3 regions of the Streptomyces sp. NPDC097640 genome follow, and region 2 is predicted to be linked to each of the others. Evidence: riboswitches for the same ligand, from Rfam matches in the RefSeq annotation. Region 2 holds a riboswitch; each other region holds the start of a gene.
What was found. Region 2 has a riboswitch for cobalamin ahead of ABTY62_RS45980 (cobalamin biosynthesis protein). Riboswitches for the same ligand answer to the same signal wherever they lie in the genome.
Positions count from the first base shown of each region.

Region 1: linked by a shared signal. The riboswitch ahead of ABTY62_RS22850 (SCO2321 family membrane protein) and the one ahead of ABTY62_RS45980 (cobalamin biosynthesis protein) in region 2 are both predicted to bind cobalamin.
Region 3: linked by a shared signal. The riboswitch ahead of ABTY62_RS39830 (CbtB domain-containing protein) and the one ahead of ABTY62_RS45980 (cobalamin biosynthesis protein) in region 2 are both predicted to bind cobalamin.

Region 1 covers NZ_JBEOSB010000014.1:85,931-88,183, forward strand. The annotation lists gene ABTY62_RS22840 (TetR/AcrR family transcriptional regulator) at 1-85, shown strand, start outside; gene ABTY62_RS22845 (DUF5984 family protein) at 57-857, opposite strand; cobalamin riboswitch at 983-1,108, shown strand; gene ABTY62_RS22850 (SCO2321 family membrane protein) at 1,271-2,253, shown strand, end outside.
Region 2 covers NZ_JBEOSB010000052.1:8,878-11,130, forward strand. The annotation lists gene ABTY62_RS45975 (cobyric acid synthase) at 1-126, opposite strand, end outside; gene ABTY62_RS45980 (cobalamin biosynthesis protein) at 123-1,211, opposite strand; cobalamin riboswitch at 1,336-1,535, opposite strand; gene ABTY62_RS45985 (hypothetical protein) at 1,694-1,948, opposite strand; gene ABTY62_RS45990 (inorganic phosphate transporter) at 1,961-2,253, opposite strand, start outside.
Region 3 covers NZ_JBEOSB010000035.1:56,652-58,904, reverse strand. The annotation lists gene ABTY62_RS39835 (glycoside hydrolase family 6 protein) at 1-703, opposite strand, end outside; cobalamin riboswitch at 909-1,045, shown strand; gene ABTY62_RS39830 (CbtB domain-containing protein) at 1,083-1,301, shown strand; gene ABTY62_RS39825 (CbtA family protein) at 1,317-2,108, shown strand; gene ABTY62_RS39820 (sortase domain-containing protein) at 2,153-2,253, opposite strand, start outside.

The sequences.
Region 1 (2,253 bases), on a different contig from region 2:
CGACCCGGTGCCGCTGTTCGAGGACATGATGGAGCGCCTGCTCGGCCTCCTGGGCCTCACCCGCAGCCCCGGCCTGGTGATCTGAGGAGCGCCGCCGCGCCCGCCCGTACGGCGGCCCAGTCGGTGGCGTACTCGTACTCCCGCGCCCGCGCCAGCCACCCCGCGCGGTCCCGGTGCTCACGGCGCAGCTGCTCCAGGTCCAGCTCGACGCCCGGCGGCGGCCCCGCAGCCGCCAGCTCGCCGATCCGCCGTTCCATCGCCTCCAGCAGCGCACGGTCGAGCTCGCCGACGGCGGCCACAAAGGCGCTGGTCGGCAGGGTCACCCGGCCCGTGGCCGGCGCGGCGAAGTCGATCTCGTCCTCGGGATCCGGCTGATGCGTCCAGCTGACATGCATGACGTCGTCTGCCCCGGCGACGGTCCGCCAGCAGCGGATGTCGGGCGCGACGCGCAGATACCCCGTGTTCAGGGTGCGGCCGCCGTGCCACTGCGCAGCGGCCTCGGCCTCCGGGGTGTCCTCCCAGTGCCAGCCGGAGGAGTCGCGGGCCACGAAGTCGGCCAGGTCCTCAGGTACCGGCTCAAGCGCAGCCGGCAGCAGCGCGAGCAGGTCCTCCCAGAGCCGGACCACGTAGTAGTCCGCATACGGATGCGCCGGGCCGGCGCCTCCGCCGCCCTCGCCGCCCCGCAGCCGCCGCACCGTGCGCTCGGAGTAGCGCAGCAGCTCGTGCTCGCCGAGGTCGATCACGTACCAGCCGTCGGTCAGCCCGAACCAGTGCAGCACCGGGCGGTCGCCCCGCCCCCACGGCCGCACCTCGGCCAACGGCGTCAGCCCGAAGCGGAACCGGATGTCCAGATCCATGGGAGGAGTATGCGCCCGCCCCGTCGCCCGCTCCCTCGCCCGCCCCCTCGCCCGCTCCCCAGCCCACCCCCAAGGGCCCGACCGCCGTGGTCCGGCCCCCGTGGGCGCCGGATAAGGTATGCGTGAAAACTTCATCCGCGTCCGATCGGGGGAAGCCGGTGAGATTCCGGCGCTGACCCGCAACCGTGAGTACGGGCTGTGTGCCGCAGGGCGTACGAGCCGGGACACCTGGTCGGGCGCACCGCAGGCTCCCGCCGCCGGCCCGCCCGGCGGCGGCACCGTCGAGGTATGCGGAGCTGAGCCCGGTGTCATCGCGTTCGCACGTCCCTCGGCGTGCGGGGTGGTTGGCCGTGCGCGGCCGCGTACCGCTGCCCAGCCACCGCCGAGACCCCCGACCGAGAGGCACCGTCGCCATGAACGTACGCCGCAGCGCCACGGCTCTGGCCGCCCTGGCCGCCCTGTGCACGGCCGCCGCCCCCGCCGCGTTCGCCGACGCCAAGCCCTCCCCCAAGCCGTCCGGCTCGGCGGCGCTGCCCAAGGGGCTGTACGGCGCCAAGGACCCGAAGTTCGACGGGGTGTGGCGGCAGTCGCTCGCGCTGCTGGCGCAGGACGCGGTCGGGGTGACCCCGGCGAGATCGGCCATCGACTGGCTGGCCGGCCAGCAGTGCGAGGACGGCGGCTTCGCCGCGTACCGGGCCGACGCCTCCGCCGCGTGCGACCCGAAGAAGGGCGAGTTCACCGACGCGACAGCGGCGGCGGTACAGGCGCTGGCCGCGGTCGGTGGGCGCAGCGCCGCGGTCGAGAAGGGCGTCGGCTGGCTGAAGAAGAACCAGAACGACGACGGCGGCTGGGGCATGAGCCCGGGCAGCCCGAGCGACGCCAACTCCACCTCCGCCGCCGTCGGCGCCTTCGCCGCCGCGGGCCAGGACCCGAAGCAGGTGAAGTCGGCCAAGGACGGCCGGACGCCGTACGACGTGCTGCTCGGCCTCCAGCTGGGGTGTGACGCCAAGGAGGGGCAGCGCGGGGCGTTCGCGTATACGGCGGACAAGGGCAAGCCGGTCGCGAACGACCTGGCGACGACGGCCGCCGCGCTGGCCACCGAGGGCAAGGGCTGGGTCTTCGAGCCCGCGGGCAAGGACGCCGGCAAGGCCCCGGAGCCCTTGGACTGCGGCTCGGGCGGCAAGGACGACAAGAGCGACAAGAGCGGGAGCGCCAAGCCGGCCCGGGTGACCGAGGCCGCGCGGGCCGCCGCCGCGTATCTGGCGGACACCATGGCCGGGCACGGCAGCCACTTGCTGTCCGCGATGCCCGGTGCCGAGGACCAGCCCGACTTCGGCGGCACGGCGGACGCGATAGTCGCCCTGGCCGCCGGGGAGCACAGCGCGACCGCGGCCAA
Region 2 (2,253 bases):
CTTACGGCTGAGCCATCGGCAGATCCCGGCCGTGACGACGCTCTTGCCCGCGTCCGACGTGGTGCCCGCGACGAGCAGGCCGCCGCCCTGTGCCCCGGTCGCGCCCCCGCCGGGTATGCCGCTCATACGCTGTCCCTCCCCGCGGCCGCAGGCCGCGCCGTCCTGCCAGGTCCCGTTCCGGGTCCGTCCGTCCGCAAGGACCGTGCCCAGCGGGCGAGCGCGCCATGTGGGGCACGGGACGGCCCCAGCGCCGCCCCCACTGCCAGCCGGGCCCCGACGGACACGCCGAGCGCCAGGGCGCCGACGCGCTGCGACAGCCGAACCGCGCGCTCGATGTCGGCGGCCTCCACCGCCCGCCCGCCGGGGTTGAGCACCGGCCGGTGCTCAACGCGGCCGCCGTACGCGAGAGTGCCGCCCAGCCGTACGCCGAGCGCGCCCGCGAACGCGGCCTCCACCGGGCCCGCGTTGGGGCTCGGATGGCGGTGGCCGTCGCGCAGCCAGGCGCGCCGCGCGCCGCGCGGGTCGGGCCCGGCCAGGGTGGCCAGCGTCGCGGTGAGCCGCGCGCCGGGCCAGCCGGCGAGGTCGTCCAGCCGGGCCGCGGCCCAGCCGAACCGCCGGTAGCGCGGCGACTTGTGGCCGACCATCGCGTCCAGGGTGTTGACGGCTCGGAAGCCGACCAGGCCCGGCACCCCGCCGACGGCCCCCCACACCAGCGCGCCCACGACGGCGTCCGAGGTGTTCTCGGCGACCGACTCGACGACCGCGCGCGCGATCTGCCGCTCGTCCAGCGCCTGGGGGTCCCGGCCGCACAGGTGCGGCAGCCGCCGCCGGGCGGCGTCCAGGTCCCCGGTGGCCAGCGCGCCGCCGACGGCGCGCGCCTCCCGGCCCAGCGTGGTCCCGCCGAGCACGGCCCAGGTGGCGGCGGCGGTCAGTACGGTGTGCGCGGCGCGGGAGGGGCCACCCGAGGAGTCGCTGCCCAAGGCCCGTACGGCGTGCACCGAAAGCGCGGCCCCCGCGGCCGCGCCGCCCGCGCACAGCGCGGCGTACAGGGCCCCGGATCCGCGGTGGTCGCGCCACAGCAGCCGCTCGACGGCCAGGGCGGCGCGCCCGAACGCGGCCACGGGGTGGCCGCGGCGCGGATCGCCCGTGGCGAGGTCGCCGAGGAAGCCGAGGGCGGCGCCGCACGCGTACGAGGCGTGATCGGCACCCATCGTCAGTCCGCCGTCGTGCCTCGGCGCGTCGGGGCGTGGAGTTCGGGCCGCGGGCGGGTCGGCGTCGGCGGCATGGCGGTGCCGGGCATGGCGGTATGTCCTCACTCAGGGTCCGCGCCCTGGTTCGACGTGACCGGCGGTGAGAGTCTCCTGGCTCCCGGATCCGCGCTTCTCCCGGTCTTCCAGCCTCCGTACGGAGGCCGTGACTTGTGCGGGCTATGGGAGAGCGCTCCCCGGTGACAGTGGCGGGACCGCGCCGGATTCTCACCGGCTTCCTCTCCTGCCGCCGTTTGGCTCGGGAAGTCCACCATGGGCCGCGAATGGCCGTCAACTCGCGAATGCCCCGGGATGCGCGAGTGTGCCGAGGCCCACACGCGCCGCACACGCCACGGCCGCCGGGCGGGTCCGCGCTGGTCGGCGCGGCCCGGCCCGGCGGCCGCGGCTACTGCTGGAACACGGCCGAGCCGTGCGGGTTCAGGCCGTCAGGCCACGATCAGATTGATGCCGTACGCCACCGTCGCCGCGCACAGCGCGAAGCAGGCGTACGCGGCGGCGCGCGCGGGGCCGACGCCGACGCCGGCACCCGCCGGGGCCGCGGCGGTGTCCTGGCCCGCCTCGGCCTGCTGGGGCTTGCGGGAGGCGCCGAGGATGCCGAGGGTGAAGACGCCCACGAAGCCGACGGTCACCACGAGGCTGACGCCGAAGACCTGGCCGAGAGCCGCCCAGTCGATGCTCATCGCGTTACTTCCTTAGCTGGTGCTGCCGGTGGCGGCGGAGGCGCCGGCCGGGGTGGCGGAGGGGGAGGAGGCGTGCGCGGGGGCGACCGGCCCGGCGGGCGGCGGGGCCACGGACTGGAGGGCGGCGGTGACGACGCCCACCGGCTCGGCCGGCGCCGCCCCGGCGTCGGTGCTGTCGTTGACGTCGTTGACGTTGGTGTGGTCGACGGGCTTGCGGCGCGAGGCCGCCCAGATCGCGGCGCAGGCGGCGACCGCGAGCACGGCGACCGTCGTGACGCCCCAGTCGCCCTGGTCCGCCAGCAGCG
Region 3 (2,253 bases), on a different contig from region 2:
GCCCGGCGCGCCGCAGCGGCTCGGCCATCCGGCGCGGATCCTTGATCCAGTGCGGATTCCCCGCGTCCAGATAGACCTTGGTGCGGGGCAGCCCCTTGAGCTTGTCCACGGCCCCGGTCAGCAGGTCGTAACGCTCCTCGAGGAACCGCCTGGGCGTGCAGCCGTCCACCGCGTGGGGCAGTGCGTCCGGCTCCAGGACGACCGTGGCGGCCCGGTCACCGATGCCCCTGACCGCCTTGTCCAGCCAGGCGCGATACGCGTTGCCGTCGGCGGCGCCGCCCTTCGAGTACTGGCCGCAGTCGCGGTGCGGGATGTTGTAGAAGACCAGCAGCGCGTCACGCTCCTCCGACACGGCGGCCTCGGTGAACCCCCGCGCCTGGCCCTCCGGGTCGTCCACCCCCAGCCACTCCGCGACCGGCTGCGCGGCGATCTTCTGTATCAGCTTCGCCTCGACGGTCTCCCCCTTCCTGCGGTACGCGGCGACCTGCCGGGCCGCGGCGCCGTCCGGGTTCACCCAATACGGCACGACATTCCTGGGCCGCTGTGCGGGCCTCGCCGCCGCGATCGCCTCCTCCTCGCGATCGGAACGCCCGGAACCCGACGAGCCGAAGCAGCCGGAGAGCGTCACGAGCGACAGCAGCGCCCCCACCGCCGCCCCGGCACGGACAGCCCCTCGCCGACGGCCGGTGTAACTCCCGTACATCCACTCCCCCTTGGGTGCACGCTCCGGGGGACACCCCTCAGGCCCCCGGTAGGACAAGACCGGTCGAAACCATGCTTACACACCACACCGGCCCTCACGGGGTTATCCACAGCCCTTTGCGTGAATTCGCCCGTACGGCGCGAAGCGGCCCCTCCGGGCCCGGTTGACAGGTACCCGTCCGCCTGGGACTCTCCGATGCGACAAGTCAACACAACGAGACGACGGCGTACAGGAACCCGGTGCGAATCCGGGACGGTCCCGCCACTGTGACCAGGAGTCGGCGCGCGCGAACGGCGCCGCACTTCCCGGGAGTCAGGAACTGGCCGTCGTTCTCCTTCCTGCTGAGGGGCGTGGAAACCCCACTAGGAGGCAACAGCGGATGTCCCTGCACACGGCACGGCACACCGACCCCGCGGCCGTCTCGGCCGCCACCGCCCGCACCCGCGACTGGCTGATCGCGGCCGGCGCGGTCATCCTCGCTCTCATCGCCCTGTACGCGGTCTTCATCGACAACGGCTCGCTGATCTCGGCGACGGGCGACTATCTGCACGAGTTCTCGCACGACGGCCGGCACCTCTTCGGTGCCCCCTGCCACTGAGGGGTCCGGCACCCCATGGCAGACGGTCACGTTCCCGTACTCCCCCTGCTCCGGCGGGGCCTGGCGGCGGGCGCCCTCGCGGGCCTCGCCACCGGGCTGTTCTCCCTGCTGCTGGCCGAGCCCCTGATGGACCGTGCCATCCGGCTGGAGGAGAAACGCCAGGAGGGCGAGCACTCGCACGCCGCCGCGGCCGCGGCGGTCACCCACCACGAGGAGCTGTTCTCCCGCGGCACCCAGCACTTCGGCCTCGTCGTCACCGCCGTGGTCGTCGGGCTGGCGCTCGGCGTCTTCTTCGCGGTCGCGCACGCGCTCGTCCACCGCGGATCCGACGCCTCCGCACGCCCCTGGCCCCGCGCGCTCACCCTCGCCGCGGCGGGCTTCGCCGGCCTCTCGCTCCTGCCAGGCCTGCGCTACCCGGCCAACCCGCCGGGCGTCGGCGACGCGGGCACGGTCGGCGACCGCCAGGCAATGTGGATCGCCGCGGTGGCGATCGGCGTGCTCGGCATGGTGCTCGCCCGGCTGGTGCACGTCCGGCTGACGGCGGCGGGCCGTGGTCCCGCCGTGGCCCAGACGGCGGTCGCCGCGACCGTCGTCGCGGTGCTCCTCGCCCTGTTCGCCCTCCCCGACAACCCCGACCCGGTCCCCGTCGAGTCCACGCTCCTCTGGGACTTCCGGATGCTCTCGTTCGCCTCGCACGCGGTGATGTGGGCGGTCCTCGGCGCCACGTTCGGCGCCCTCGGCCTCCGCGCCCTGCGCGAGCGCGGCACGACGACGCACCGGCCGGACCCGGTCCCGACCGCGGCGTAACCCTCGGGCCCGGTGGGCGGGCTTCCCCGCCCACCGGCTCCCGCCTACCGGCTCCCCGTCAGATACGCCGACACCACCACCGTTCCGCCGCCCGCCCCGCCGCCCGCGAGCAGCCGCAGCTCCGCGCGGCCCCCGGCCCGCGCCG